Regions from separate parts of the Kitasatospora herbaricolor genome, predicted to be linked through region 2. Evidence: predicted binding sites of a transcription regulator. Region 2 holds the regulator's gene; each other region holds the start of a gene.
What was found. Region 2 encodes HrcA, which represses chaperone genes, less so after heat shock. Its sites were predicted from a motif close to TTNGCACTCNGNNNNNCNGAGTGCNAA; they were not measured.
Positions count from the first base shown of each region.

Region 1 (10,211 bases), 2.1 Mb from region 2:
CGTCGTACGGGTTGACGGTGACGGCGTCCTCGCCGAGTTCGGCGAAGGCGCCGGCCTCCCGGGAGAGCACCAGAGCGCAGCCCGCGTCGGACACCACCGGCACCTCCTTGGCGACCAGGTTCATGCCGTCCCGGATCGGGTTGACCAGCGCCACGTCGGCCAGCCGGTAGGCCGCCAGGGACCGCGGGAAGTCGTCGTTGACGTGCAGGATCAGCGGCTGCCAGTCCTCGGTGCCGAACTCCTCGTTGATCTCGCCGGCGATCCGCTCCACCGAGGCCGTGTACGCGCGGTACTCGGCCAGGTCGGTCCGCGAGGGGTAGGCGAAGGCGACGTGGACGACCCGGTCCAGCCACTCGGGGCGGGTGCGCAGCAGGTGCCGGTAGGCCAGCAGCCCGCGGACGATGTTCTTGCTCAGCTCGGTGCGGTCCACCCGGACGATCGTGCGGCGCCCGCCCACGGCCGCCCGCAGGGCGGCCAGCCGCTCCTCGACGTCGGCCCGGTGCGAGCGCTCCCGCAGGAAGTCGGCGTCGGCGCCCAGCGCGTGCACGCCCAGCGCCGTGGTGCGGCCCGCGTGCGTGACGGTGAGCGCCTCGCGGTCGACCTCGGCGCCGAGCACGTCCGCGCAGCAGTCCGCGAAGGCGAGCGCCCAGCGGCGGGTCAGGAAGCCGGCCCGGTCGGCGCCCAGGATGCCGGTCAGCACCGCCTCGGCGACGTCGTCCGGCAGCATCCGGTAGTAGTCCGGCGGGGCCCAGGGGGTGTGCGAGAAGTGGCCGATCCGCAGGTCCGGACGGCGGGCCCGGAGCAGCGCGGGCACCAGCGACAGGTGGTAGTCCTGCACCAGCACGGCGGCGTCCGGGGCGGCCTCGGCGGCGAGCGCGTCGGCGAAGGCGGCGTTGTAGGCCTCGTAGGCCTGCCACTCGGTGCGGAAGCCCGCGTCGAAGGCGGGCTCGGTCGGGGTGGCGTACAGCAGGTGGTGGACGAACCACAGGGTGGAGTTGGCGACCCCGTTGTAGGCCCGGGCGAAGGTCTCCGGGTCGATGTCCAGCATCCGGACGGCCTGCCCGCCGACCTCGTGCCCGGCGCGGTCCAGCCGGCCGTCGGGGGCCTGCCGGGCCGCCTCCCGGTCGGCCTCGCCGAGCGCCGCGCAGACCCAGACCGCCGAGGGGTCGTCGATGGCGGAGAGCCCGGAGACCAGGCCGCCGCCGCCCCGGCGCAGGGCCAGGGTGCCGTCCTCCTGGCGGTTGAAGGACACCGGACCACGGTTGGAGGCCACCAGGACGGGGGCGCTGCCGGTCGGACTCGAACGTGCCGTCGTGAGATCGCCCATGATGGGAACCTTGCCGTGGTCCGGCACCGCCAAACTTCCTAGTACCCGCTGTGACGGCTCACATACTCCGGGACGGTGTGCATCGGCGGGCGCTCCAGCGCGCCGACCGGGTGGCTGTGCGCGGTGAAGCCCGTGCCGGTGCGGGTGAACTGGGTCAGCAGCGGGTGCACCAGGTCGGCGGAGGCCTTGAGCCGGTGGGTGCGGTCCAGCCGTTCCAGGGCGGTGCGGTAGATGGTCGCGGCCATCCGGCCGAGCGCCTGGCTGTCCTGGTGGCGGTGGTGGCGCACGCCCACGTCCACCTGGGCGAGCGCGTCCAGGCCGGCCGCCTCCAGGGCGTCCACCAGCAGCCCGAGCTCCACGCCGTAGCCGGTGGGGAACGGCAGCCGCTCCAGCAACGAGCGGCGGGCCGCGTACTCGCCGCCCAGCGGCTGGACGAAACCGGCGAGTTCCGGCCAGTGCAGGTTGAGCAGCGGGCGGGCGACCAGTTCGGTGACCCGGCCGCCGCCGACCGGGTCGATGGTGGCGTCCCCGCCCTCGCCGGCTCCCGGCAGCTCGTACGGCCGGTCGTACATCGCCTTGACCAGCTGGATGCCAGGGTCGGTCAGCAGCGGGCCGACGATGCCCGAGACGAAGGCCGGGTCGAACTCGCGCAGATCGGCGTCCACGAAGCAGACGATCTCGCCGGAGGTGGCCAGCAGCGAGCGCCAGAGCACCTCGCCCTTGCCGGGCTCGGCCGGCAGCCGGGGCAGTATCGCGTCCCGGTGCACGACCCGGGCGCCGGCCTCGGCGGCCGCCTCGGCGGTGCGGTCCGCGGAGCCGGAGTCGACCACCACCAGTTCGTCGACCAGCGGCAGACGCTCCATCAGCTCCCGGCGGATCACCGAGACGATGGCCCCGACGGTCGACTCCTCGTCCAGGGCGGGCAGCACCACGCTGATCGTCCCGGCCCGGCCGGCCGCCTCCTTGGCGGCGAGCAGGCTGTGCACCGGTCGGTCGGCCGCGCTCCAGGACCGGCGGCGCAGCCAGGACGCCACCTCCGGGAGAAGCGCGGGGGGCAGCTCGGCAGGCACGGCACACTCCTTGCTGGGGCGCCTCGGCGGCGCGGGTCGGGTGGGGCGGTCCGCTCGCTCGGGCATCTCGCGTGGCGGACGGACCGCTTGGCGGTTGACGCCTTCGGATACAGTCTTCGTACAGCGCTTAGACCTTCGCACGCCGGGGTCGCCCGCTGAGCAGGACCACAACTTCACAGAGCTCATCCAGAGGGACTGAGGGAACGGCCCGTCGACGTCCCGGCAACCTTCTCGCACGGCGGCTTCGGCGGCCCTGGCGGGACAGGTGCCAATTCCGTCCTGTGGCGCGCCCGCGTCATGGGGAAGATGAGGAGAGAGGCCTCCGCCATCATGGCTATCACCGCGAACACCGCCCCCGGCGCCGCAGACGTGACCGATTCCGTCGACCTCGGCCCCGCCACCGCACTCTCCTGTCGCGAGTGCGGCACCCGCTTCCCGCTCGGCCCGAGCTTCGCGTGCCTGGAGTGCTTCGGCCCGCTGGAGATCGCGTACGACTTCGGCTCGGCCGGCGCGGACGAGCTGCGCAAGCGGATCGAGGCCGGCCCGGCGTCGATCTGGCGCTACGCGCCGCTGCTGCCCGTCCCCGCCGACGTCGCCTCCAAGCCCAACCTGAACCCGGGCTGGACCCCGCTGGTGAAGGCCGACAACCTGGGCCGCGAGCTGGGCTTCACCGCCCAGCTGCACGTCAAGGACGACTCGGGCAACCCGACCCACTCCTTCAAGGACCGCGTGGTGGCCTGCGCCATCGAGGCGGCCCGCGCGTTCGGCTTCACCACCCTCTCCTGCTCCTCGACCGGCAACCTGGCCGGCGCGGTGGGCGCGGCGGCGGCCCGGGCCGGTTTCAAGTCCTGCGTGTTCATCCCGCACGACCTGGAGCAGGGCAAGGTCGTCATGGCCGGGGTGTACGGCGGCGAGCTGGTCGGCATCGAGGGCAACTACGACGACGTGAACCGCTTCTGCTCGGAGCTGATCGGCGACCCGGCCGGCGAGGGCTGGGGGTTCGTCAACGTCAACCTGCGGCCGTACTACGGCGAGGGCTCCAAGACCCTGGCGTACGAGATCTGCGAGCAGCTGGGCTGGCGCCTGCCGGAGCAGATCGTGATCCCGATCGCCTCGGGCTCCCAGCTCACCAAGATCGACAAGGGCCTGCAGGAACTGATCAAGCTCGGCCTGGTCGAGGACCGGCCGTACAAGATCTTCGGCGCCCAGGCGGAGGGCTGCTCCCCGGTCTCCGCCGCCTTCAAGGCCGGCCGGGACGTGATCCGCCCGGTCAAGCCGGACACCATCGCCAAGTCGCTGGCCATCGGCAACCCGGCGGACGGCCCGTACGTGCTGGACATCGCCCGCCGCACCGGCGGCGCCGTCGAGGACGTCACGGACGCCGAGGTGGTCGAGGCGATCAAGCTGCTGGCCCGCACCGAGGGCATCTTCGCGGAGACCGCCGGCGGGGTGACCATCGGCGTGCTGAAGAAGCTCGTCGAGACCGGTCAGCTGGACCCGTCGAAGGAGACCGTGGCGATCAACACCGGCGACGGCCTCAAGACCCTGGACGCGGTGGCCGATGCCGGTCTGACCGCGACCATCCGCCCGACCCTGGAGTCCTTCCGGTCGGCCGGCCTCGCGTCCGCCTGATCCCCCCCACCCCGCTAGGAGAGCGACCGCCATGAGCGCCAACGTCCGCATCCCGACCATCCTGCGCACCTACACCGGCGGCGCCGCCGAGGTGGCCGCCGAGGGCGCGACCCTCGCCGAGGTCATCGCCGACCTGGAGAAGAACCACGCCGGCATCGCCGCCCGGGTGCTCGACGACACGGGCAAGCTGCGCCGTTTCGTCAACATCTACGTGAACGACGACGACGTGCGCTTCGCCGAGGGCCTGGCGACCGAGATCAAGGACGGCGCCAGCGTCTCGATCATCCCCGCGGTGGCCGGCGGCTGCTGACCCCGACCGGCCGCGCGCCGGACCCGCCCGGGACGCCCGGGTGAGGCCCCGCACCCCCGAGCCGCCTTCACGTCCGGAATGCGATTCTCCGGTCGTGGAGGCGGCTCGCCGCACAGGGGTGGGAATTCGGCCGCCCGTGGCGGAGTAAAGTGTCCGACAGCCGATGACCGGGCCCCCTCCCCCGCCGGCGGATCTCCGCCCCCGTGGGCGTCCCGTACGACCCTGCCGGTCCGGTCGCTGAGACCGGCGCTTGTGTCGTGCCTGTGAAACATGTCAGGCAGGTGTCAGAATTCCTGCTGCGATTTGCGCAATTCGTCCGGTATGCCCGGCATGAAATGCCGAATTTCTCCGCATCCATCCTGAATCGCTCCCCCGCGGGCGCCGTGAATTCCCGGCAGCTGGGCCTGTTGCAGAGGGCGTTGATACGGATACATTCAGCCGCGGTCGACGCATTCACCCGCCCAACGGGCCACCCTCCGGTGGTCCAGGACGGGCAACTGCGGCGTGCACGGCTGCGCTCAGGGGGGGTTCCCCGGGCCGGCCTCGAAACCAGACCCGGGCCCGCGACCTGCGGGATCCGTGAAGGGCCAGCACAGCACTAGGGGAGTTCGGAATGGCTCAGGGCACCGTCAAGTGGTTCAACGCGGAGAAGGGCTACGGCTTCATCGCGGTCGACGGTGGTGCGGACGTGTTCGTCCACTACAGCGCGATCCAGATGGACGGCTACCGCACCCTCGAGGAGGGCCAGCGGGTCGAGTTCGAGATCTCCCAGGGACAGAAGGGCCCGCAGGCGGACATGGTCCGCGCGGCGGTCTGACCTTTCCGGACCCCGGAGCCTCGGCTCGGCCCACGGGCTGGTGATCCGCTTCGACCGACGGGCCCGTACGACTCACGTCGTACGGGCCCGTCGGCATGTCCGGGCCTGGTTCGGTCCTGTCCGGTCCGGGCGGGGCGATGGTGCGTACCGGAGCCGTCGGTGCCGGCCCGGCCGCGGGGGAGTGCTGCGGGAGGGGGGACGCGACCGGCCGGATCCTCGATGGGGCTTGCACTCGCCATGCCGGAGTGCTAATCATTGGCGTTAGCACTCACAGCTTGAGAGTGACAACGGACCGGGTCGGTGAGGCCCCCGGGAGCGGTAGGGGAAAGGACCCCCGCACACCAGGGCCGTCCGTCGCGGGCACCTTCCGGTCCGAGCATTCACCGCCGTCTCGGAGGACCACTTCACATGGCAAAGATCATCGCGTTTGACGAGGAAGCTCGCCGCGGCCTTGAGCGCGGGATGAACCAGCTTGCCGACGCTGTCAAGGTGACGCTCGGCCCCAAGGGCCGCAACGTCGTCCTTGAGAAGAAGTGGGGCGCCCCCACGATCACCAACGACGGTGTCTCCATCGCCAAGGAGATCGAGCTCGAGGACCCCTACGAGAAGATCGGTGCCGAGCTCGTCAAGGAGGTCGCCAAGAAGACGGACGACGTCGCGGGCGACGGCACCACCACCGCCACCGTCCTGGCCCAGGCCCTGGTCAAGGAAGGCCTGCGCAACGTTGCCGCCGGTGCCAACCCGATGGCCCTGAAGCGCGGTATCGAGAAGGCCGTCAAGGCCGTCTCCGACCAGCTGCTCGCCCAGGCCAAGGACGTGGAGACCAAGGAGCAGATCGCCTCCACCGCCTCCATCTCCGCCGCCGACACCCAGATCGGCGAGCTCATCGCCGAGGCGATGGACAAGGTCGGCAAGGAAGGCGTCATCACCGTCGAGGAGAGCAACACCTTCGGCCTTGAGCTCGAGCTCACCGAGGGCATGCGCTTCGACAAGGGCTACATCTCGGCGTACTTCGCCACCGACCTGGAGCGGATGGAGGCCTCGTTCGAGGACCCCTACATCCTGATCGCCAACTCCAAGATCGGCTCGGTCAAGGACCTCCTCCCGCTGCTGGAGAAGGTCATGCAGAGCGGCAAGCCGCTGGTCATCATCGCCGAGGACGTCGAGGGCGAGGCCCTGTCGACCCTGGTCGTGAACAAGATCCGTGGCACCTTCAAGTCCGTCGCCGTCAAGGCTCCGGGCTTCGGTGACCGCCGCAAGGCCATGCTCGGCGACATCGCCATCCTCACCGGTGGCACCGTCATCTCCGAGGAGGTCGGCCTCAAGCTGGAGAACGCCGGCGTCGACCTGCTGGGCACCGCCCGCAAGGTGGTCATCACCAAGGACGAGACCACCATCGTCGACGGTGGCGGCGACAGCGACCAGGTCGCCGGCCGGGTCAACCAGATCCGCGCCGAGATCGAGAACAGCGACTCGGACTACGACCGCGAGAAGCTCCAGGAGCGCCTCGCCAAGCTGGCCGGCGGCGTGGCCGTCATCAAGGCGGGCGCGGCCACCGAGGTGGAGCTCAAGGAGCGCAAGCACCGCATCGAGGACGCCGTCCGCAACGCGAAGGCCGCCGTCGAGGAGGGCATCGTCGCCGGTGGTGGCGTCGCGCTGCTGCAGGCCGGTGTCGCCTTCGACAAGCTGGAGCTGGAGGGCGACGAGGCCACCGGTGCCAACATCGTCCGCGTGGCGCTGGAGGCCCCGATCAAGCAGATCGCGGTCAACGCCGGCCTTGAGGGCGGTGTCGTGGTGGAGAAGGTGCGCAACCTCCCCGCCGGTCACGGCCTGAACGCCGCCACCAACGAGTACGTCGACCTCATCGCCGCGGGCATCATCGACCCGGCGAAGGTCACCCGCTCGGCGCTGCAGAACGCCGCCTCCATCGCGGCGCTCTTCCTCACCACCGAGGCCGTCATCGCCGACAAGCCCGAGAAGGCCGGTGCCCCCGCGGGCGGCGGCATGCCGGGTGGCGACATGGACTTCTGATCCTTCCGAGGGTCGGTCGGTTCTGATCGCGAGGGCGGTCCCCTTCGGGGGGCCGCCCTCGCGGCGTTCCCCCGTGCGGTCGCCGCGCCCGCCGCCGGCCGCCCGCCGCCCGGTTCCGGCGGGCGGCCGGGCGGGTGGGCCGGTACGGGACAATGGACGGATGTCCAGCCCTGAAATCGAAGCAGCCCTGCACAGCGCGAGGGCGCTGATCCTCGCCGACCTCAGCGCCCGGGACGTGGCGGACGCCGCCGTGGTCTCGCTGGTCGAGGACGCCGTCACCCACCGCCGGTGGTGGCTGGAGCAGTGGCCGGACGGCACCGGGTACGTGCTCGGGCTGGTGGCCCAGGACGTCCAGGACGCGCTGCTGGAGGCGTACGGCCGCTGGCCGCTCTGCCCGACCTGCGCGCTGGACGGCGACCCGCACGCGCTGAGCGTGGAGCCCGAGCTGGGGCCCGACCCGCACTGGGTCTGCGGCAAGGAGGCCACCGTGGTCGCGCCGGTCGGGCAGCTCGGCTGACCCCGGCGGGACGCTCTCCGGCGAAAGCCTCCCCGGCCGGGCCTGCCCGCCCCTGCCGTGCCCGGCCGCTCAGGCCTCCAGCCGTCCGAGTTCCGCCGCCAGGTTGGCCCGGGCGGCCGCGTCGAAGCGTTCCAGGGCGGCCGCGGTCCGGTAGAGCGCCGGCAGCGCGAGCAGCCCGCGCAGGACTGCCGCGCGCCCGGCCCGGAAGTCCTCGTCCGGCACGAAGGCGTACTCCTCCCGGACGGCGGCCGCGTAGGCGGCGTACGCCTCGGGCGCCCCGCCGAGGACGGCCAGGTCGGCGTCGCAGAGCACCTCGCCGTCCCGGTCGCCCGGCTCGGGGCGGTGGGTGACGGTGAGCCGGACCAGCCGGGCCACCTCGGCCACCTGCCGCTCCGGCAGCCCGGCCTCGGCGAGTGCCCGGACGGCGAGGGCCGCGCTGCGCTCCTCGTTCTCGGAGCGGTCCGGCTTGTAGACCGCGTCGTGGAACCAGGCCGCCAGCCGGACGGTGTCCGGGTCGTCGGCGTGCCCGGCGAGGTCGTCGACGCGGTCGAGCACGGCCCGCAGGTGCTCGGTGGTGTGGTACCTGCGCTGCGGCTCGGCCCAGCGCCGCAGCAGCTCGCGCCCGTAGGGCTCGGGGTCGACGCTCGCGCCGCAGCGGCGCAGCAGGGCGGACCAGCGGTCGGGGAGGGCTTCGGGCGACGGCATGGGGACATTGTGGCGCGCCGGCCGGCCGCGCCGTCGGGCGCCCCGGAGGTCCGCGCCGGGGCCCCGGCGGCCTGCTGATTCTGCTGGACAGCATATGTAGTTCACCGATATATATAGAGCCATGACAGAACGCTCCATGCAGGAGCCGACGCTGCTTCTGCTCACCGCTCTCGCCGATGCCCCCCGGCACGGCTACGCACTCATCCAGGAGATCGCCGCGATCTCCGGCGGCCGGGTCCGGATGCGCACCGGCACGCTCTACGGCGCCCTCGACCGGCTGCTCCAGCAGGGCCTGATCAGGGTCGAGAGCGAGGAGGTGGTGGACGGCCGGGCCCGCCGCACCTACGCGCTCGCCGACGCCGGCCGCACCGCGCTCGCCACCGAGGCCGACCGGCTGCGCGCGGTGGTCGCCGAGGCCGACCGCCGGCTGACCGTCATCCGTCCGAGGATCAAGGGGGCCTTCGCATGACCATCTCCGACACGGCGCTGCGGGCCGCGCTGCGGTGCTACCCCGCCGGCTACCGCGGCGAGCGCGGCGAGGAACTGGCCGCCGTCTTCGCCGACTCGACCGCGGGGGCGGGGCGCGCGGCCACCCTGCGGGAGGCCTTCGACCTGGGCGCCTACGGGCTGCGGCTGCGCACCGGGCTGACCTCCGCCGGGCTGCCCGGCCGGGCGCTGGCCACGGCCGCGCCGTTCGCGGTCGGCGCGGCGGCCGGCCACGCGGGGCTGGTCCTGCTGCTCACGGCCTTCGAGGGCCTGCCCGACCCCGGGGCCGGCGGTCGGACCTGGCTGCTGCTGGCCCTGCTCTCGGTGCTGCCGGTGGTGGCGGTGCTAGGCGTGCTGTTCGGCAGCTGGAAGCCGGCCCGGATGCTGGCGCTGCCGGCCGCCACCGTGGCGCCGGTCGTGGTGGTGCTGGGGTACTGGGCGGCCACCCGCGAGATGCCGAACCTCTCGCTGTTCGCCCGGATGTCGGCCTTCTCGGTGCCGGCCGTGCTCTGGGGGCTCAGCGTGCCGGCCGCGCCGGCGGACCTGCTGGGCCGGGTGACCGGGCGTCAGCGCCTGGTCGTCCTCGGGGCCTTCCTGTTCGGTGCGGTGCAGAGCGCGGCGCCGGGCCTGTCGCGCTTCGGGACGGCCGGCGGCGTCGCGCCGCTCCAGTTGCTGATGGTGGGGGCGGCCGTGCTGGCGTACGTCGGGGTGCGGCGCGGGCAGGTGCTGCCGCTGGCGCTGCTGCTCGCGCTGGCGCCCCCGGCGCTCGGGATCTTCGCCGTCGAGGCGGGCAACACCCTGGGTTCGACCCGGGTCCTGCTGCCGTTCGCGCTGCTGGTGGCGGCCGGGGTGGCCGTCGCGGTGCGGCTGACCGGGCCGAAGGCGCCGGAGGTGGGCGGCTCGCGGTCGGCCGCGGAGTAGGGGGCCGCCGCGGCCTCGCCCCGGCCCCGCCCCGGGCCGTCCGGGTCGCGGGTGCGCGGCGGGGGCCGGGCGCCCGCGCCGGCGGCGTGGCCGATCCCTCCGCCGTGGGGGCTCGCCGCCGGGCGGGGTGATGTGGCAGGCTACCGATATGTCTAGACCAATCTTCGAAGTCATCGCGCTGACCGCCCAGGATGCCCGGGCCGCCGAAGCCGGCGGAGCCGACCGGCTCGAACTGGTCACGGACATGGCCGCCGACGGGCTGACCCCCTCGGTGGAGGACTTCGCCGAGATCCGCGCCGCCGTGGACCTCCCGCTGCGGGTCATGCTGCGGATCCAGGACGGCTTCGCGCCCGGCGGTGTGGACGAGCTGCTGGCCCGCGCCGCCGAACTGCGGG
Region 1 is NZ_JAUSVA010000002.1:5,188,618-5,198,828, forward strand. Features, by position in the region: gene J2S46_RS23075 (alpha,alpha-trehalose-phosphate synthase (UDP-forming)) at 1-1,327, opposite strand, end outside; gene J2S46_RS23080 (glucosyl-3-phosphoglycerate synthase) at 1,366-2,397, opposite strand; SAM riboswitch class I at 2,577-2,710, shown strand; gene thrC (threonine synthase) at 2,728-4,029, shown strand; gene J2S46_RS23090 (MoaD/ThiS family protein) at 4,061-4,339, shown strand; gene J2S46_RS23095 (cold-shock protein) at 4,953-5,156, shown strand; gene groL (chaperonin GroEL) at 5,565-7,187, shown strand; gene J2S46_RS23105 (DUF8819 family protein) at 7,348-7,704, shown strand; gene J2S46_RS23110 (HD domain-containing protein) at 7,774-8,409, opposite strand; gene J2S46_RS23115 (PadR family transcriptional regulator) at 8,531-8,878, shown strand; gene J2S46_RS23120 (hypothetical protein) at 8,875-9,816, shown strand; gene J2S46_RS23125 (copper homeostasis protein CutC) at 9,965-10,211, shown strand, end outside.
Region 1: the regulator HrcA is predicted to act here: its motif matches at 5,382-5,408, upstream of groL (chaperonin GroEL).

Region 2 (10,211 bases):
GCGCACGACCCGGACGCCGCAGGCCTCCGCCGGCTCCAGTTCCTCGACCATCAGGCCGATCGGGATCAGCACGAAGCCGAGCAGCCAGCGCCTGGTCAGCCGCCAGGTGCCGGGCCGGCTGACGTCCTTGTACCGGATCACCCGCACGGCCAGCGCTCCCTTGCCCAGGCTGAAGCCGAGCAGCCGGGCGAGGACCACGTGGTTGACGAAGGAGAAGCCCACCGCCACCGCGAGCAGCAGCCCGAAGTAGGCGCCCGCCGAACCGCCGTGCTGCGAGGAGTTCTTGGCCGCCGCGAACCCGGCCACCAGGGCGAAGACCCCGTCGAGCAGGGCGGCCAGCATCCGGCGGCCGTCCCCCGCCTCCGCCGGCGCCGGCGGGAGCTGCGGGCCGTGACCGGGTTGGGGGTACCGGGCCTGGGGGTAGGGGGGCTGGGGGTAGGGGGGCTGGGGGTACTGGGCGTACGGCTGCGCCGGGTACGGCTGCTGGGCGTACGGCTGCGCCGGCTGCCCGTACGGGCCGGCCGGCGGCTGCCGGTACGGATCCTGGCCGTACGAACCCTGCGGGTGTGCCTGTGCCATCTCGCTGCCCCCGTTGCGCGGTGATCATGGATCAGCCACGCATCCTAACCGGCCACCGCCGGGCGGGAGGCCTGCTCCCGCCCGGCGGACCACCGGCCCGGCTACAGCCCCGGCACCGGCGGCGGCGTCTTCGCCGGGTTCTCCGCCAGGGCGGCCAGGGCCAGCCGGACGCCCTCGGCGAGCTGCGGGTCCTCGCCGGCCGCGTACTGGTGCGGGGCGATCGGCACCTCGACGTCCGGGTCGACCCCGTGGTTCTCCACGCCCCAGCCGTAACCCTCCAGCCAGAAGGCGTACTTGGGCTGGGTCACCCCGGTGCCGTCGACCAGGCTGTACTTGCTGTCGATGCCGATCACCCCGCCCCAGGTGCGGGTGCCGACCACCGGGCCGATCTTGAGCGCCTGGATCGCGGCGTTGACGATGTCGCCGTCCGAGCCGGAGAACTCGTTGGCCAGCGCCACCACCGGCCCGCGGGGGGCGTCGCCCGGGTACGGGTCGGCGCCCGCGACGTCCCGCGCGCGGTCCCAGCCGATGATCTTCCGGTTGAGCTTCTCGATCACCAGCTGCGAGGTGTGGCCGCCGCGGTTCTCCCGCAGGTCCACCACCACGCCCTCCTTGGCCATCTCGACCCGCAGGTCGCGGTGCAGCTGAGCCCAGCCGGCACTGACCATGTCCGGGACGTGCAGGTAGCCCAGCCGGCCGCCGGACAGCTCCCGGACGGCGGCCCGGCGCCCGGCCACCCAGTCGTGGTAGCGCAGCGCCTCCTCGTCCGCCAGCGGCACCACCACCGGGTGCCGCTGGTCGGTGCCGTCCTTGCCCGCCACGGTCAGCTCGACCGGCTGGCCGGCCGTGCCCGCCAGCAGCGGCGCCGGGCCGGTGACCGGGTCCACCGGGCGGCCGTTGACGGCCAGCACGGCGTCACCCGGGCGCACGGCGGCGCCGGGCGCGGCCAGCGGCGAGCGGGCCCGCGGGTCGGAGGACTCGCCGGGCAGGATCCGCTCGATCCGCCAGACCTCGCCGTCCTTGACCAGGTCCGCGCCGAGCAGGCCCTGCCGGCGGGCGGCCTCGGTGCCGGTGCCGTGCGGGGTCACGTAGGCGTGCGAGGTGCCCAGCTCGCCCTGGACCTCCCAGAGCAGGTCGACCAGGTCGTCGTGCGAGCCGAGCCGCTCCACCAGCGGCCGGTACCGGGCCAGCGCACCGGCCCAGTCGAAACCGCCCATGTCCGCGCGCCAGAAGTTGTCACGCATGATGCGGCCGTTCTCGTCGAACATCTGCCGCCACTCGGCCGCCGGGTCGACGGTGACCCGCAGCCGGGAGAGGTCCACGTCGGTCTCGTCGTCCTCCCCCGCGGCCTTGTGGTCGGCCGGGACGATCCGCAGCTGCCCCTCGTCCAGCACCGCCAGCCGGCTGCCGTCCCCGGTCACGGAGAACGAGTCCAGCCCGGTGACCAGCTCCTCGGCGCGCAGCTTCTTGAAGTCGAAGCGCTCCAGCACCGGGCGCGGCCGCTCGTCCTCCAGCGAGGCCGCCTCGTCGCCCAGTTCGCCGACCAGCGGCAGCCTGGTCCAGAGCACGCCGTCCTTGACCGCGCGCAGGCTGCCGAACCGGCCGCCCTCGACCGGGAAGGGGATGATCCGGTCCGCGATGCCGTCCAGGTCGACCCGGGTGACGGGAGTCGTGTCGGAGCCGTCCTCGGCGTCCGCCTTCTTGCCCTTGGCCTCGTCGTCCTCGCCGCCGAACGGACGGCCGGCGCGCTGCGGGCCGAACGGGGACGGCGTGTCGGCGGCCAGCGTGATCAGGTACGGGCGGCAGCCGTTGGGGAACGACAGGTCGAAGACGTGCGCGTCGTACACCGGGTCGAAGTTGCGCACCGACAGGAACGCGAGGTGCTTGCCGTCCGCGGTGAAGGCCGGCGAGGTGTCGACGAACCGCTGCGGGGTGGCCTCGCCGACCGAGCGGGTGGCCAGGTTGGCGAGCACGATCTGGCGCAGCGACCACGGTCCGAGCGCGGGCTGCGACCAGGCCAGCCAGGCCGAGTCGGGGCTGAAGACCAGCCCGTTGACCTCGCCGTCGGTGCTCCGGGCCAGCTCGTGCACGGTGCCGTCGGCGAGGGTCACCAGCAGCACCCGGCCGTCGTGGGAGGCCACCGCCAGCTGCTTGCCGTCCGGCGAGACGACCAGGCCGAGCACCCGGCCGAGTTGCCCGGCGGCCAGTCGGCGCCGCTCCGCGCCGAGCACCGCCGGGGCGTACTCGACGGCGTCGTCGCCCTCCGCGTCGGTCACCCAGACCACGCCCTGGGCGCCGTCCTCGCCCGGGACCACCCGGGCCAGCCTGGCGCGGACGCCCGGCGTCTCGTCCAGCACCCGGGCCGGTCCCTCACGGTGCGTCAGCCAGTGCACGCTGCCGCGCACCACCACGGCGCTGGCCCGGCCGGTGCGGTCCGGGGCGACGCCCGACAGCCAGTGCGCGGCGCCGACCGGGCGCGGCCGGCGGCCGGTCGCGGGGCCGGCCAGCCGGATGTCGAGCCGGCGCGGCTCGGCGCCGTCCAGGTCGTCCAGGATCCAGAGGTCGCCCGCGCTGTGCCAGACCACCCGGGCGCCGTCGGTGCTGGCGTTGCGGGCGTAGAAGCCGTCGTCCGCGGTGGTGTGGACGCGCAGGTCGCTGCCGTCCGGGAGGCTGGAGTACAGCCGGCCGACGCCCTCGTGGTCGGAGAGGAAGGCGATCCGGCCGCCGACCCAGAGCGGGGACTCGATGTTGCCGCCCAGCCCGGCGTGCACCCGGGTGAACTCCTCGGTGCCGATCCACAGCTTGCCGACCGTGCCGCCGCGGTAGCGCTTCCAGTGCGCTGGCTCGCGGCTCCAGGCGGACAGCAGCAGCACCCGCCCCCCGCCCCCGGCCGGGGACTCCCCCGTGGCCCCGGGCTCCTGCGCCAGGCCGCCGACCGGACCGTACGGCAGCCGGGCGGGCTCGCCGCCGTCCAGCGGGACGGCGAACGCCCAGCTGCGCCGCAGGGTCGCCTGGCCGGCCGTGGTGGTGGCGATCGGGCGGCCGTCCGCCGTCCAGCCGCGCATCCTGGTCTGGCCGCTGCCCCAGTACGTCAGCCGGCGGGCCGGGCCGCCCTCGACCGGCGCCAGGTGGATCTCGGGCGCGCCGTCGCGGGTGGACGCCCAGGCGATGTGCCGGCCGTCCGGGGAGAATCTGGGGTGCGAGACCGGGACCTGATCGGCGGTCAGCCGCCAGGCCCGGCCGCCGTCGAGCGGGGCCAGCCAGATGTCGTTCTCGGCGACGAAGGTGATCAGGTCACCGTGCAGGTGGGGGTGGCGCAGGTACGCGCCCGCGAGGGTGCTGTGGGGTTCGGTCACGGCGTCACTTTATGCATGTGCACGCACAGTGCGAAGCGTTTTCTTCGACAGCGAACCCGGGTGGGCGCCCCCCGCCGCGGGGCCCGGGACGGGCCGGCCGCGGGCCCGGCCGTGGGGCGGCCGTTCGCACCCGGCCGGTCGCCGGGCGGACCGGCGGCAGACGGCAGACGGTGCGGCACCCGGTGCCCGGTCAGGCTCGGTGCCCGGTCAGGACCAGCGCCCGGTCCGCCCGAGCAGCAGGGCGCCGGCCGCCACCCCGGCCGTCGAGGTGCGCAGCACGGACGGGCCCAGCCGGTACGGCCCCGCGCCGGCCTCGGCGAAGGCCGCCAGCTCCTCCGGGGAGACCCCGCCCTCGGGGCCGACGATCAGCACCAGGTCACCGGCGGGCGGCAGCGCGGCGGCGGCGAGCGGCTGGGCGCCGTCCTCGTGCAGCACGGCGGCGAACGCGGCCCCGGCCAGCAGCGGCGCCAGCTGGCGGGTCGTCATCGGGTCGCGGACCTCGGGGAACCGCAACCGGCGGGACTGCTTGCCCGCCTCCCGCGCGGTGGCCCGCCACTTGGCGAGCGCCTTCGCCCCGCGGTCGCCCTTCCACTGGGTGATGCACCGGGAGGCCGGCCACGGGATCACCACGTCGACGCCGACCTCGGTCATGGTCTCGACCGCGAGTTCGCCCCGGTCGCCCTTGGGCAGGGCCTGCACGACGACGATCCGCGGGGACGGACCGGGCTCGCGGCGCACCGCGAGGACCGTGACGTCGATCGCGTCCTTGCCGTGCACGGCCGCGACGGTGCCGTCCACGCCCAGGCCGAGCCCGTCCGCGAGGGTGACCGCCTCGCCGGGCTCCAGTCGCTTCACGGCGGCGGCGTGCCGGCCCTCGGGGCCGTCCAGGCGGACCAGCGTGCCGGCGGCGGCGCCTTCGAGCCGCGCGGAGTCGGTGACGAACACGGGTGCGGTCATCGGGGTCTGCCTCCGGGGGCTGGCGGTGCTGGTGCTGGTGCTGGTGCTCAGGTGTGCGGGTCGGGGCCGCGGGGGCTGCTCGGGCGCGCGGGCCTACGGGGGCGCTGACGCGTACGCCGGGGAGCGCACGTCGCCGCCCCCGCGCGCGAGGCGTCCCGCGGCGCGCTCCGACGGGCCCGCGCGGGGGTGACAGCGGCCCGCGCCCCCGTCGTACGGGGTCACGGGCCGCTGCCGCGCTTGCGCCCGGGGCTCGGCGGCTCAGCGGCCGTTGAAGGCGTCCTTCAGCCGCGAGAACAGCCCCTGCTGCCCGGGGGCGAAGGTGCCCGAGGGGCGCTCCTCGCCGCGCAGCAGAGCCAGCCGGCGCAGCAGCTCCTCCTGCTCGGGGTCGAGCTTGGTGGGCGTCTGCACCTCGACATGCACTATCAAGTCGCCCCGGCCGCCGCCGCGGAGATGGGTGATGCCCCGCCCGTGCAGCGGGATCGACTGGCCGGACTGGGTGCCGGGCCGGATGTCGACCTCCTCCAGCCCGTCCAGGGTCTGCAGCGGCACCTGGGTGCCGAGCGAGGCCGCCGTCATCGGGATGGTGACCGTGCAGTGCAGGTCGTCCCCGCGCCGCTGGAAGGTCGGGTGGGCGGTCTCGGCGATCTCGACGTACAGGTCGCCGGCCGGGCCGCCGCCGGGGCCGACCTCGCCCTCGCCGGCCAGCTGGATCCGGGTGCCGTTGTCGACCCCGGCCGGGATCTTGACGGTGAGCGTGCGGCGGGCGCGGACCCGTCCGTCGCCCGCGCACTCGGGGCAGGGGGTGGGCACGACGGTGCCGAAGCCCTGGCACTGCGGGCAGGGGCGGGAGGTCATGACCTGGCCCAGGAAGGACCGGGTGACCTGGGAGACCTCGCCCTTGCCGCGGCACATGTCACAGGTCTGCGCGGAGGTGCCGGGGGCCGCCCCCTCGCCGGAGCAGGTGGTGCAGGTCACGGCGGTGTCGACCTGGAGTTCCTTGGTGGTGCCGAAGGCGGCCTCCTCCAGGGTGATCTCCAGCCGGATCATCGCGTCCTGGCCGCGCCGGGTCCGCGAGCGGGGCCCGCGCTGGCCGGAGGCGGCGCCGAAGAACGCGTCCATGATGTCGGAGAAGCCGAATCCGGCCGCGCCCGCGCCGAATCCGCCCGCGCCGCCGCCGTTCGGGGAGAGGGGGTCGCCGCCGAGGTCGTAGACCTGGCGCTTGGCCGGGTCGGAGAGCACCTCGTAGGCGGCGTTGATCTCCTTGAACCGCTCCTGCGTCTTCGGGTCCGGGTTGACGTCCGGGTGCAGTTCACGGGCAAGGCGCCGGAACGCCTTCTTGATCTCGTCCTGCCCCGCATCCCGTCGGACGCCGAGTACCGCGTAGTAGTCCGTGGCCACCAAATGCTCCGCTTGTTCCGCCTCTAGAAGTGCTGCGACTGGTTGTCACCGTTGGAGGTCCAACGGCGCTGTTCTACGACTCGGCCAGGATCTGACCCACGTACCGTGCCACCGCTCGCACCGCCCCCATTGTGCCCGGGTAGTCCATCCGGGTCGGACCGATCACGCCCAGCTTCGCCACACTCTCGTCGCCCGAACCGTAACCGACCGAGACGACCGAGGTGGAATTGAGCCCTTCGTACGCGTTCTCCCGGCCGATCCGGACCATCATCCCGGCGTCGCCGGTCTCACCCAGCAGGCGGAGCAGGACGACCTGCTCCTCCAGCGCCTCCAGCACCGGCTGGATGGTGAGCGGGAAGTCGTGCCCGAAGCGGGTCAGGTTGGCCGTGCCGGCCAGCATGATCCGCTCCTCGTTCTGCTCGGCGAGCGCCTCGAAGAGGGTCGCCAGCACGGTGGTGACGGTCGGGCGGTCGGTCGCCTCGAAGGCGGCCGGCAGGCCTTCCAGGAGCTCGGGGACGTCCGGCAGCCGCTGCCCGACGGCGCGGGCGTTGATCCGGGCCCGCAGGTCCGCCAGGACGGTCTCGCCGACCGTGCCGGGACAGTCGACCATCCGCTGCTCGACCCGGCCGGTGTTGGTGATCAGGACGAGCATCACCTTGGCCGGCGCGAGGGCGACCAGCTCGATGTGCCGCACGGTCGAGCGGGAGAGCGAGGGGTACTGCACGACGGCGACCTGCCGGGTCAGCTGCGCGAGCAGCCGCACCGTCCGGGCGACCACGTCGTCCAGGTCGACCGCGCCGTCCAGGAAGTGCCGGATCGCGCGCCGCTCGGGCGCGGTCATCGGCTTCACCTCGGCGAGGCGGTCGACGAAGAGCCGGTAGCCCTTGTCGGTGGGGATGCGGCCGGCGCTGGTGTGCGGCTGCTGGATGTAGCCGTCCTCCTCCAGGGCCGCCATGTCGTTGCGCACGGTCGCCGGGGAGACCCCGAGACTGTGCCGCTCGACCAGGGCCTTGGAGCCCACCGGCTCCTCGGTGCCGACGTAGTCCTGGACGATCGCGCGCAGCACCGCGAGCTTGCGGTCGTCCAGCGGACGCACGTCGAGCTGCCTGCCGTCGAGGTGCCTGGTGTCGGACTTGCGGTCGTCCGCCCTGCGGTCGTTGGCCATGGGCACGCACCTCCGTCTTCGCACGTTGTCCGTTATGACTCGGTCTGGGTCACCCGGTGGATCACCCGCTGTGGGCCGCCTGGCACTCAGGACAGTCGAGTGCCAGAACCGTACCTGCCAGTGTAAGGCCCGGGCCCGACGGCAGGAACGGCCCGTCGGTGGTGATCCTGCACGCACCGCCCCGCGCGGGGTGATGCCGCCCGCCCCGCCAGGTGGCAGCATCGAAGTCAACCGGCGAATGCGAGGAGCAGCGATGTCGACCTCAGGGCAGCACACCCGTTTCGCGCCCGACCGTGGACTGACCGGCCGGATGGTCGCCACGATGTTCGTGATCGGCCTCCTGTACGTGGGCTTCACCGGTGTGCTCATCGTGCTGCTGCGCGGGGCCTGGCCGATCATCGTGCTGATCTCGGGCGGGCTGTTCGTCGCCCAGTTCTGGTTCAGCGACAAGATCACCGAACGGGCGATGGGCGCCCACGAGGTCACCCCCGAGCAGTACCCCCAGCTGCACGGAACCATTGACCGGCTCTGCGCACTCGCCGACATGCCCAAGCCCAGGGTGGCGGTCTCCCGGAACGACATGCCGAACGCCTTCGCCACCGGCCGCAAACCCGAGAAGTCCGTGGTCTGCGTCACCACCGGCCTGCTGCGCCGGCTGGAGCCGGAGGAGCTGGAGGGCGTCCTCGCCCACGAGCTCTCGCACGTCGCCCACCGGGACGTCGCCGTCATGACCGTCGCGGGGTTCCTCGGCGTGCTGGCCGGCGCGATGACCCGGATGGCCATGTACAGCGGGCTGATGGGCGGCAACCGCAACAGCAACGACCAGAACGCCGCCATCGCGATGCTGATCATCCCGCTGGTCTCGATGGTGGTGTACGTGATCAGCTTCCTGCTGACCCGGCTGCTGTCCCGCTACCGCGAGCTGGCCGCCGACCGGGCCGCCGCCCAGCTGACCGGGCGCCCCAGCGCGCTGGCCTCCGCCCTGACCAAGGTGACCGGCCAGATCGCCGCGATCCCCACCAGGGACCTGCGCCAGGCGCAGCCGTACAACGCCTTCTACTTCGCCCCCGCGCTCAGCGCCCGGGAGGCGGCCGGCCAGCTGCTGTCCACCCACCCGTCGCTGGAGAAGCGGCTGGAGCAGCTCGCGCGGATCTCGACCGACCTCAACCGCTGACCGCCCGGGAACAGCGGATCCCGTAAGGCCCGATCCCTCGCCCGATCGACCGTGGAGGAGCCCGATGGGATTCCTGGACACCCTGTTCGGCCGCAGCAAGCCCGTCCGGCCCGACCTCGACCAGCTCTTCGGCGTGCCGTCGGCGGCGCTGACCCTGGAGGCCGCCGCCGGGTTCCGGCCCACCGGGCTCGGCTCGGTCTGCTTCGCGGCCGTCGAGGGCGGCGCCTTCGGCGAGGTGGAGCGGCAGGTGCGCGAACTGCTGGACGCCGACACCGGCCGCGGCGGCGTCCCGGTGGAGGCGAGCCAGGACGGCTACGGCTACTCCTGGCTGCTGGCCCGGCACACCCCCGAGGAGCTGCCGGAGCTGGTCAACGACCTGCACGCGGTCAACAGCGAGCTGGAGGCGAACGGCTTCGGCCCGCAACTGCTCTGCTCCCTGGTGGGCTTCCGCAACGACGCCGGGCAGTCGCTGGCCCTGGTCTACCTGTACAAGCGCGGCACCTTCTTCCCCTTCGCGCCCGTGCCCGGCGGCGGCGAGAAGCGCAACAGCCCGCTGGAACTCCAGATCAAGGCGATGCTCGGCAACGACCTGCGGGTCGAGTCCGACCTCTCCCGCTGGTTCCCGGTCTGGGGCGCGCCGGGGCTCTGAGCCGGCCCGGAATCCCTGGTACGGGCGCCGTCCGGGCCCTACCGTTGCCGGTCATGACCGACTGGCAGCAGATCATCGACCACGGTTCGGCCCGGCCCGCCGACCGCTCCCCGGCCGGACTGGTCGCCGAACTCACCGAGGCGCTGCGCTCGCCCGACCCGGTGCTCCGCGACGACCAGGCGTACACCCTGCTGGCCCGCTGGATCCCCGGGCTCGACCGGGAGCTGCGACGCGACCTGGGCGACACGATGGCGGCGCGACTGTCCGACCCAGAGATCCAGACCCGAAGCTTCGCCGCGCCGGTCCTCGCCGCGCTCGTCAGGAACGGCGACCACCGGGCCGGCCGGGTCACGGCGTTCGCCGACTGATACCCCGCCGAGACGGACCTGCGCGGCCACCACCCGCAGCTCGGCCGGCTGCACGCGGTGGCCCACGGCGCCGACCTGCTGGGAGCCCTCGGACGCTGCCCGCAGGTCGCACCGGCGCCGCTGCTCGACCTCGGCGCGGCCCGCCTGTTGGCCCCCGCCACCCACGTGTGGGACGCGCAGGAGGACGACCGGCTCGCCCGGGCGCCGGCCCTCGTCCTGACCCGTCCCGAACTGACCTGGGAGGAGTCGCTCGGCTGGCTGGACGCCGTCGCCGCCGACTTCGCGGCCGGCACGCCCGGCCCCGTCCCCGCGTACGCCTCCAACACCATGCGCACCCTGCGGATGCTCTATCTGCTGGCCGACCGCGGTGTGCGACCCGGCCCCCAAGGCGTCGGCGAAGCCGTACCGCTGACGCACCGTACGGCGCTGCTCGCGCGGCTCGCCGAGGTGCTGTCGGTGGTCGCGCCGTTCCTCGGGTGAGGCGCCGGGTGCGCGTGCCCGGCGGTGGGGTGACGGAGGGTTTCGTATAGTCCGAGGATGCGCAGCAGGAGTTACGGCCCGGACC
Region 2 is NZ_JAUSVA010000002.1:3,059,946-3,070,156, forward strand. Features, by position in the region: gene J2S46_RS13750 (RDD family protein) at 1-579, opposite strand, end outside; gene J2S46_RS13755 (S41 family peptidase) at 681-3,935, opposite strand; gene J2S46_RS13760 (16S rRNA (uracil(1498)-N(3))-methyltransferase) at 4,143-4,892, opposite strand; gene dnaJ (molecular chaperone DnaJ) at 5,151-6,290, opposite strand; gene hrcA (heat-inducible transcriptional repressor HrcA) at 6,364-7,455, opposite strand; gene htpX (zinc metalloprotease HtpX) at 7,709-8,629, shown strand; gene pspAB (PspA-associated protein PspAB) at 8,694-9,278, shown strand; gene J2S46_RS13785 (hypothetical protein) at 9,332-9,646, shown strand; gene J2S46_RS13790 (DUF2785 domain-containing protein) at 9,665-10,126, shown strand; gene J2S46_RS13795 (DUF3097 domain-containing protein) at 10,184-10,211, shown strand, end outside.

Region 3 (10,211 bases), 2.3 Mb from region 2:
CCGAGCTCACCCAGGTCCTCGGCTACGCGGCCCTGGTGGTGATCCTCGCCGAGGGCGGCCTCAAGACCAGCTGGCGCGAGGTCAGACCGGTGATGCCGGCCGCCGTCGTGCTGGCCACCTTCGGCGTCGCCGTCAGCGTCTTCGTCACCGCGGCCGGCGCCCACTACCTGGTCGGCCTGGACTGGCGGGCCGCCCTGCTGCTGGGCGCCATCGTCTCCTCGACCGACGCCGCGGCCGTCTTCTCCGTCCTGCGGATGGTCCCGCTCCCGCACCGGCTGACCGGTCTGCTGGAGGCCGAGTCGGGCTTCAACGACGCCCCCGTGGTCATCCTGGTCGTCGCCTTCGCCACCGCCGGCGAGGCGGACTCCTGGTACGTGCTGACCGGCACCATCGTCGCCGAGCTGGCCATCGGCGCCGCGGTCGGCCTCGCGATCGGCAAGCTCGGCGCCTACGCGGTCAAGCACGTCGCCCTGCCGTCCTCCGGCCTCTACCCGATCGCGGTGCTCGCGCTCACCGTGCTCGCGTACGCGGGCGGCGCCCTGCTGCACGGCTCGGGCTTCCTGGCCGTCTACGTCAGCGCGGTCATCCTCGGCAACGCCAAGCTGCCGCACGGGCCCGCCGTCCGGGGCTTCGCGGACGGGCTGGCCTGGATCGGGCAGATCGGCATGTTCGTCCTGCTCGGACTTCTCTGCACCCCCGCCAGCATGGGCTCGGCGGTGGTCCCCGCGCTGGTCATCGGCAGCGTGCTGGTGCTGCTGGCCCGCCCGTTGTCGGTGCTCCTGACGCTCACCCCGTTCCGGCTGCCACTGCGCGAGCAGGCGCTGCTGAGCTGGGCCGGGCTGCGCGGCGCGGTGCCGATCGTGCTGGCCACCATCCCGCTGGTGTCGGGCGCGCCCCGGGCCCAGGAGATCTTCAACATCGTCTTCATCCTGGTCGTGGTCTTCACGCTGATCCAGGGGCCGACCCTGCCGTGGGTGGCCAAGTGGCTGAAGATCTCCGAGGGCGCGATGGGCCAGGACCTCGGCATCGAGTCCGCGCCGCTGGAGAAGCTGCACGGACAGCTGCTGTCGGTGGCCCTGTCGGCCGGCTCGCGGATGTCCGGGGTGGAGGTCGGCGAGCTGCGGCTGCCGGCCGGGGCCGCGGTGACCCTGGTGGTGCGGGAGGGCAGCAGTTTCGTGCCGGACAAGACCACCGTGCTGCGCGGCGGGGACGAGTTGCTGGTGGTCACCACGGACGAGGTCGGCGAGGCCGCCGAGAAGCGGCTGCGGGCCGTCGACAAGGGCGGCAAGCTGGCCGGCTGGCTGAACGGGCGGTAGGCCCGGGCCCGGCACCGGCGGGGCGGGGCCGCAGTGGCGCGGGCACGGCCCCGGCCGACGGGGCAGTGGAATTCCACCGCGTCACCGAGCGTTCACCTTGATTCGACAGGACGAGTTGCCTTGAAGCCTGTACTGTGGAGGAATACGCGTGTCTACGCGCGTATAAGAACGCGAACAACGACTGACACATCCGCAACATCTGCCTGAAGCAGAGTTGGCGCGACCGCTCGGCGGCCGCGGCCCGCAGCACCCATGCCGGGCCCGGTATCTACCCCGGTCGACGCGCGAGAGGACGACTCTCGGCGCCGTCGGGGCCACCCTTGCCCCTGCCGCGCTACCAGGCAGCAGGAAGGACCGACCGTGACGGCCCGCCGAACGGTCGACAACGCCCCCGCACGAGTCGGGTACGGCACGCTGCTGCGCACCCCGGGAGCCCGCGGGTTCCTGGTGCCCGCCTTCGCCGCCCGCCTGCCCTACGCGATGCTCAGCCTGGGCATCGTGCTGCTGGTCCTGGACACCCACGGCTCGTACGGGACGGCCGGCGCCGTCGCGGCGGTCTCCGCCGTCGCCCAGGCCTTCGTCGGCCCGCAGACCGGCCGGCTCGCCGACCGCTTCGGCCAGTCCGCCGTCCTGGTGCCGAGCGTGCTGGTGCACGCGGTATCGGTCGGCGCGCTGATCGCGCTGGCCCTCGGCCACGCCCCGGTCTGGACGCTCTTCCTCGCCGCCGCCCCGGCCGGCGCCAGCGTGCCGCAGATCGGCGCGATGGTCCGGGCCCGCTGGGTCACCAAGCTGGCCGACTCCTCGCCGGGCACCCTCAACACCGCCTTCGCGTTCGAGTCCGTGACGGACGAGTTCACCTTCGTGGTCGGTCCGGTGCTCGCCACCGCCGTCGCCACCGGGGTCACCCCCGCCGCCGGACTCGTCGCCGAGGCCGCCCTGACCGTCGTCGGCGGGCTCGCCTTCGCCGCGCAGCGGAGCACCGCACCGGCCCGTCACCCGCAGGTACCGGGCACCCGTCGGGTCTCCGCGCTCGCCTCCCCCGGGGTCCGGCTGCTGGCCGGCGCGTTCCTCGGCGTCGGCACCGTCTTCGGTGCCATGCAGGTCTCTGTGACCGCCTTCGCCGAGGCGGCCGGACGCCCCGGCGCCAGCGGCATCGTGTACGGCGTCTTCGCCGGCGGCTCGATGCTGGCCGGCGTGCTCTACGGCATGGTCGCCTGGCGCCGCTCGGCCCGCCGGCGGATGCTCGGCAGCTACGCGCTGCTGGTCCTCGGCTGCTCCACCCTCTGGGCGATGCCCAACCTGACCGCGCTGGCGCTGGCCGGGCTGGTCTGCGGGCTCGCCATCGCCCCGACCCTGATCACCGGCTACACCCTGGTCGAGACCCTGGTCGCCGACGGCGCCAAGACCGAGGCCTTCACCTGGCTGACCGGCGCGATCGGCCTCGGCCTCGCCGCCGGCTCGACCGTCGCGGGCCGGCTGATCGACGGCCACGGCCCGTCGGCCGGATTCCTGGTGCCGGTGGCCGGCGCCGGGCTCGGCCTGCTGGCCCTGGCCCTGCTGCGGCGATTGCTCGTCGCGCCGACGGCGGCCCCGGTTGCGGCAGACGCGGCCCCGGCGGGCGCGGTGACCGCCGCACCTGCGGGGATCTCCGAGATCCTGATGCCCCCGACCGTCACCGGTGCGGGTTGCCCGGCCTCCGCCACGCCCGGCCGGACCCTGGCCACCAGCGGCGCCGCGGCGCAGCTGGTGGGGGCCGCGAAGGGCTGAGGCCGGGCCGGCCCCGGCCGGCGGCGCACTGCCGTCGGTGCGGTCGGCCCGCGGCCGTCGGAGCGGTGGGCGAGGCGGGGTCGCGCGAGCGGCCGCCCGGCGCCGCGCAGTCGTCCGTACCCGCCCGTCCGGCCGCCCGGGCCCGCCGGTAGGGGTATCTCACACCTGCGGCGCTGGACTGATCAGGCGGAATGCCGCATCATTGACCGTCGTTAGCACTCATCAGGCGAGAGTGCCAGGGGGAAGTGCAGGAGGAAGTCAAGTGCCCACGTACCAGTACCAGTGCACCGAGTGCGGCAACGGCCTGGAGGCGGTGCAGAAGTTCACCGACGACGCGCTGACCACGTGCCCCGACTGCCAGGGACGGCTCCGCAAGGTCTTCTCGGCCGTGGGCGTGGTCTTCAAGGGCTCCGGCTTCTACCGGACGGACAGCCGCTCGTCCTCCAGCAGCTCGGTCGGCGCGGGCTCTTCGGCCGCCGCAGCCGGGAGCGGTTCCTCCACGGGCGGCTCGTCCACCGGCGGCAGCTCCACCAGCGGCTCCAGCACCTCCGCGAGCCCGGCCCCGGCCGCCGCCAAGTCGACCGGCAGCGCCTCGACGAGCTGAACCGGCCGGCCGGACGCGCCGATCGCGCGCCGGCCAGGACCCGGACGGATCTCGAAGGGCCTGGCCCCACCGCTCACCGCGGTGGGGCCAGGCCCTTTCGCGTGCGTGCGCACACGGTCTCGGCCCTCCGGGCCCCGACTCCGGGCCCCGGCTCCGGACTCTGACGTCGGGCTCCGCACCCGGGCTCCGCGCTGGGGCTCCGAACTCGGGCTCGGTGCCGGACTCCGGGTGCTGGTCCGTTTTCTTCTCCTGTTCCCGGGTCGCCGTCATGATCTTCACCCTTGCGGGTGAACGAAGTTGTCCACAGCCCCGAGTTGTCCACAGGAAATCGGACGGGGATTCCGCCGGTGGCCCGGCGGACACAGGCTGAGCACGCACGACCGGCCCGGCACCGGTGAGCGCGGTACGAGCTCACCGGCGGCAGGTCCGGCCGTGCCGCTGACCAGCTCCCGATCCGAGGCGGTGCCCGTCATGACCCGTTCCCCCCGGCCCCTGCTCCCGTCCGCCGACGTCCGTCCGCCGGCCGCGCCCGCGTGCGGCCAGGCGCAGACGCACCCCGCGTACGCGCGGCCGGTCCCGCCGCCGTCCTGCACCCCGCCGTCCCCTACCCCGTCGCCGGGCCCTCCCGGCGGTTCGCGGCACCGTTCGTCGGCCCGACGCACCGTCCCGGCCTCCGGGCCCGCGGTGCCGCCCGGACGGGACGTGCCGGTGTTCGCGCCGATCCGCCGCGGCGGGAGCGGGCGGCACCGGCTGCAACAGGCCGTACGGCACCGGCCGGGGGTGCTGGTCACCGGGCTGCTCGCGGCGGCCACCGCGCTCGCCGCCGGGCCGCTGCGGCCCGGCCCACCACCTCCGGCCGCCACCTCGACCACGGCGGCCGCCCACGAACCCGCCGCCGCACCCCGGTGCACCCCCGGCGGAGGCGCACCGCAGACCCCGTGAGGCGGGCACGGCCGGGGTGCGGGACAGAGCCGAACAACTCAGGACAATTCACCCGTGACCAGGTCAGCGCTCTGTCGTTCACGCGACATGAAGGGCTTCAAGGAATTCCTGCTCCGCGGCAATGTCGTCGAACTCGCCGTGGCCGTCGTGATCGGCGCCGCGTTCACCAACATCGTCAACGCCTTCGTCAAGGGCGTGATCAACCCCATCGTCGGCGCCTTCGGCGCCAAGGACCTGGCCGCCTACAGTTCCTGCCTCAAGGGGCCGTGCGAGCTCAGCGCGACCGGGGAGGCCACCACCGGCATCCTGATCCTCTGGGGGTCCGTGCTCAGCGCCGCGCTGCAGTTCCTGATCACCGCAGCGGTCGTCTACTTCGTCCTGATCCTCCCGATGAACCGGCTCGCCGCCCGGCGCAAGACCCTGCTGGAGGTCCAGACCGAGGCGGAGGTCAAGGAGGTCGCCCTGCTCACCGAGATCCGCGACGCGCTGCTCAGCCGGTCCTGACGCGGCCCCCGACCGCCCACAGCCCCAGCACCGGCCACGCGCCCCCACCGCCCGGCCTCGACCCACCCATGGCCCACGTCCCCAACCGCCGGCACGCCCGCCGTCCGCGCACCCGACCGCAGCACCTCCGCCCTCTGCGCGCGACCACCCACCCCGACCGTCACTGGTCAGGGCCGCACCACGGCCGGTTCAGCCGCCGTGGTGCGGGGGGCGCTGGCTGAGGTACCAGTCCAGGCCCCGCCCGGCACTCTCGCCGACCCCCGGCCGCTCGCCCCAGCCACGATCGGTGTCGTCCCCGGACTGCTGCTCCAGCGGATCCCCGAAGACCAGCTTGGCCTTGCCCACCGAGGCCGCCCCGGACCCTGCCGCCCGGGACCCTGCTGCCCCATGCCCTGCCGCCCCACGCCCTGCCGCCCCGGCGGCCACCGATCCGTCCGCGGCCCCGGTCGCGTTCTCACGACGAGCCGAGGAGCGGTCCGCCCCACCCTGCTCGCCCCCGCCGGTCCGTCCCGGCTCCTGTTCGCCCATCGTCCTACCTCCAGCCGCTCCGACCGGCCCGACCACTCGGACCGACCCGCCACCAGCCTACGAGCCGTGCCCCCCGGCACGTCCCGTCCCTCTCCCCGCCCGCCCCGAAGGTGCCGCCCCGCCCGGAACCGCACACGCCGAAGCCCCGGCCTGGGCTTCCGCCCTACCGGGGCTCCGTACGGCTGTTCCGCCGCGGGGATCAGGCGGCCACCGTGACGATCAGGCTGCCTCGAAGCCCGCGTGGTCGGCGATCTTCTTCAGCTCGGCCAGCGCGTGCTTCTCGATCTGCCGGATCCGCTCGCGGGTGAGCCCGTGCTGCTTGCCCACCTCGGTGAGGGTGCGCTCGCGGCCGTCCTCCATGCCGTAGCGGGAGCGGATGATCGACGCCGTGCGGTCGTCCAGCCGCCCGATCAGGCCGTCCAGCTCCTCACGGCGGAGCATCACCATCACCGCGTCCTCGGGCGAGGTCGCGCCGGTGTCCTCGACCAGGTCGCCGAACTGGGTCTCGCCCTCGTCGTCGACGGACATGTTGAGACTGACCGGGTCACGGGCCCAGTCGAGCACGTCCTTGATCCGGGTCTCGGTGGTGTCGAGCTCCGCGGCGATCTCGGACGGCTCGGGCTCGCGACCCAGCTCCTTGGCCTTCTCGCGCTGCACCCGGCGGATCCGCCCGAGCTCCTCGACCAGGTGGACGGGCAGCCGGATGGTGCGGGACTGGTCGGCGATCGAGCGGGTGATCGCCTGCCGGATCCACCAGGTCGCATAGGTGGAGAACTTGAATCCCTTGGCGTAGTCGAACTTCTCGACCGCCCTGACCAGGCCGGCGTTGCCCTCCTGGATGAGGTCGAGCAGGGGCAGGCCGCTACGGGGGTACCGCCGGGCCACCGCCACGACCAGCCGAAGGTTGGAGCGGATGAAGACGTCCTTGGCGCGTTCGGCGTCCTCGGCTATCGCCTCCAGCTCCTCGCGCTCGGCGCCCTCGGGGAGCGTGCCCTCCTCCAGCAGGTGCTGGGCGTAGACGCCGGCCTCGATCCGCAGCGACAGCTCGACCTCTTCGGCGGCATCGAGCAGGGGCGTCCTGGCGATCTCGTCGAGGTACATCCCGACCAGGTCACGGTCGGCTTCGAAGTTGGTCGGGCGGGCCGCGCGAGTCCGGTCGGCCCTGTCGCGAACGACGGCACGGGTGGCCATGCTTGCTCCCTTGCTGGTGTTGCCGAGATCTGCCTTCCTGCCCGAAAAGGGCAAGAATGCGGGCCCTCTTCGGGGCTCACACGTAACGATCCAACGCACAGAATCCGGACAACATTCCCAAGTCGCTCAGATTCTTCGTCCGATGCAGTATCCTGCGGCATTTCACCCCGGTTCTGAACGGAGGGTGAGCGGAACAGCACGGCGGGTGTCAGATCCCGGCCGGGCCCGGCGATTCGCCGATCGCCGATGGAACATCCATTCGATCCGCGGTTCGCGCCCACCGCAACATGAACCCCTGGAACACCCCTTCGCGTTCCCGGACACCCGAACTCCCCGAACGGTGGTCCGTACTCGCACCGACGAAAAGCCGCACCCGCCCACGCGGGACCCCACCCAGCTTCTCCGCACAAAAGATGCCGAATCGCTATCCGTCCACCGCCGGATCGGCACGACCCACTGGGAATGTGTCAGCCATGCACCTGACCAAAGGCTCGCCTCCCGCTGCCCCGGACCGCCATCTGCTGCGGTACGGGGTGCTGGCGGCCTGCTGCGCCGCGCTCTTCGCGGTGCTGTTCGCCCTGGTCGAGGCACGCTGGGGCCCACTGGCCCGGCTGGACCGGAGCTGGACCGACGGTGAGCACGGCTACGCCCGCGACCACACCGCCTGGACCGCCGCCGTACAGACCCTCAGCAACATCGGCGGCACCGTCACCATGCGGACCCTGCTCGGGCTGGCCGCCGTCTGGCTCTGGCTGATCGGCGCCCGGGTGCTGGCCGCCTGGGCGGCGGCCCAGGCGCTGGTCGGCTGGGCCGCGCTGTATGCGCTCCGGCTCCTGGTCGGCCGCCCCCGCCCGCACTTCGGTGACCCGGTCGCCTACGCGGCCGGCCCGGCCTTCCCCTCCGGGCACGCGATGGCGTCCGCGATCACCTGCGTGATCCTGGTCTGGCTGATCCGCCCGCACACCAACCGGGCCGGCCGCGTGGCCGCCACCGGTGTGGCGGCCCTGGCGGTCCTGGCGGTCGGCTGGACCAGGATCGTCCTCGGCGTGCACTGGCCGAGCGACGTACTGGCCGGGTGGCTGGCCGCCGGAGTGATCCTGGGCGGTGTGACCGTCGCCGTGGAGATCTGGCGCCCCGGCGACCTCGCCCGCGACGTCCGGCGGGTCAACTGGCGCACCCGCCCCCGGGTGCAGCGCGTGCTGGCGAGCGAGCCGTCCGCCCCGGGCCGGGAGGGCTGACCGGCCAGGAGAGCGGTCCGACCCGCAGCGCGGTCCGCCCGGGAGCGCGGTCAGACCGAGAGCGCGGTCCGCCCGAAGGACCGCGGGCAGCGGGCTCCCTGACCGCACCCGAGCCCCGGCCGGGAGGCCCCGGGCGGCACTCGGTTAGCGTTCAGCCATGCCGTCGACAGCCCCCGCAGACCGTCTCCCGCGCCCTGCCGAGCACCTCCTCCCCCTCCCCGGCGACCTTCCCGGCACCGTGCTGCGGATCGCCACCGTGCAGGCCCCGGTCGTGGCGGGCGACATCCCCGCCAATGCCGCGACGGCCGCCGCCCTGATCCGGGAAGCCGCCGCGGCCGGCGCCCGGGTGGTGCTCTTCGCCGAGAAGTTCCTCTCCGGCTACGAACCCGCCCTGATCGCGGCCGACCCGTCCCGGCACGCCGTCCAACAGCCCGCCGACGCCCGGCTGGCCCCGATCGCGGACGCCTGCCGCGAGAGCGCCGTCACCGCCGTGGTCGGCGCCGCCGTGCGGGACGAAGCGGGCGAGCTGCGCGTCTCCGCCCTGGTCGTCGGCTCCGACGGGGAGCTGGTCACCCGGTACGACAAGCAGTACCTCTTCAAGTCCGAGGCGGAGATCTACCGCCCGGGAACCACCGGGTGCACCCTCGAACTGGACGGCTGGCGGCTCGGCCTGGGCATCTGCTACGACTCCGGCTTCCCCGAGCACGCCCGGGCCGCCGCGCTGGACGGCTGCCACGCGTACCTGGTGGGCGCGCTCTTCAGCGTGGGCCACGGCCACCACGAGTCCCGGACGTGGTTCCCGGCCCGCGCCCTCGACAACACCGTGTACACCGTCCTGTCGAACCACATCGGGCAGACGGGCGGCTGGAACACGTGCGGTGCGAGCGCCGTCTGGGGCCCGGACGGCCGCCTGCTGGCCGAGGCCGGTCCGGACGCGCGCCAACTCGTCCTGGCCGACCTCGACCCGGCGGTCCTGAGCGCCACCCGGCAGTCCGAGCCGCTGCTCCATGACTTCCGTTCCGGCCCCGCCTTCCGTTCCGGCCCCGCCGTCGCCGAACGGCTCCTGCACCGCCTGGGCTGACCCACCCCGGCACCGGGCACCGTGCCCGACCGCCCCGGTCCGACCACCCGGTCCGACCACCCGTTCCGACCGCACCGGCCGTGCGTCGGGGCCTCTTAGCCGCCGGGCCGGGCTACGCTCCGGCCCATGCCCGGTTCCCTGCACGGCGCCCTGGTCACCCTGCGCCCGGCCACGGCCGCCGACATCGCCGTGCTGGCGGCCATCCGCGCCACGCCCGAGGTCCGCCGGTGGTGGCGCGGCGGCCCCGACCTGCCCGCGGAGATCGCCGAGGACCTGGCGGACCCGGGTGCCCACACCTATGTGGTGCTGCACCAGGGCCTGGTGGTCGGCGCGATCCAGTGGTCGGCCGAGGAGGAGCCGGACTACCGGCACGCCAGCATCGACATCTTCCTCGGCCCGGAGGTCCACGGGCGCGGCCTGGGTACCGACGCCGTCCGCACGCTGGCCCGGCACCTCTTCACCGAACACGGGCACCACCGAGTGGTGATCGACCCGGCGGCCGACAACGCGGCGGCCGTCCGGAGCTACACCAAAGCCGGGTTCCGCCCGGTAGGCGTCATGCGGCGCTACGAGCGCGGTCCGGACGGCAGCTGGCACGACAACCTGCTGATGGACCTGCTCGCGGACGAGCTCCCCGGCCCCGGCGGCCCGGCGTCCTGAAGGCCCGGCGCCCTCCGGGGCCCGGTCCGCCCGGCGCCCTCCCGGTAACCTCCCAGCGCCGGAATCCGTTGATGGACCATGAGAGTGATACCTGCGCAATGGCGGCCACCCACCCTCGCCGACGACGAAACGGTTCTGCACCCGGACGAGCCGGACGAGCCGATCTTCGACGAGCTGGTCCACCGGTGGACCAGCGCCGGCCGTGCCGTCCCCGGTCGCCCCGACAACGAGTGGACGACCCTGGTCAGCCGCGCCCCCTGGCCACGCCGCTAGGGGCCCGCCCCGCGCCGAGCCCCGGGCAGGCCCCGGCCCGCCCCGGCCCTGGAGGGCCGCACCGACCACCGGACGCACCGCACGCACCTGGAGACCGCGGGACTGAT
Region 3 is NZ_JAUSVA010000002.1:5,380,290-5,390,500, reverse strand. Features, by position in the region: gene J2S46_RS23970 (potassium/proton antiporter) at 1-1,316, shown strand, start outside; gene J2S46_RS23965 (MFS transporter) at 1,677-3,083, shown strand; gene J2S46_RS23960 (FmdB family zinc ribbon protein) at 3,346-3,687, shown strand; gene J2S46_RS23955 (hypothetical protein) at 4,396-4,629, shown strand; gene mscL (large conductance mechanosensitive channel protein MscL) at 4,717-5,133, shown strand; gene J2S46_RS23945 (hypothetical protein) at 5,323-5,478, opposite strand; gene J2S46_RS23940 (sigma-70 family RNA polymerase sigma factor) at 5,881-6,852, opposite strand; gene J2S46_RS23935 (phosphatase PAP2 family protein) at 7,326-8,090, shown strand; gene J2S46_RS23930 (carbon-nitrogen hydrolase family protein) at 8,248-9,171, shown strand; gene J2S46_RS23925 (GNAT family N-acetyltransferase) at 9,298-9,831, shown strand; gene J2S46_RS23920 (hypothetical protein) at 9,910-10,104, shown strand.
Region 3: the regulator HrcA is predicted to act here: its motif matches at 3,296-3,322, upstream of J2S46_RS23960 (FmdB family zinc ribbon protein).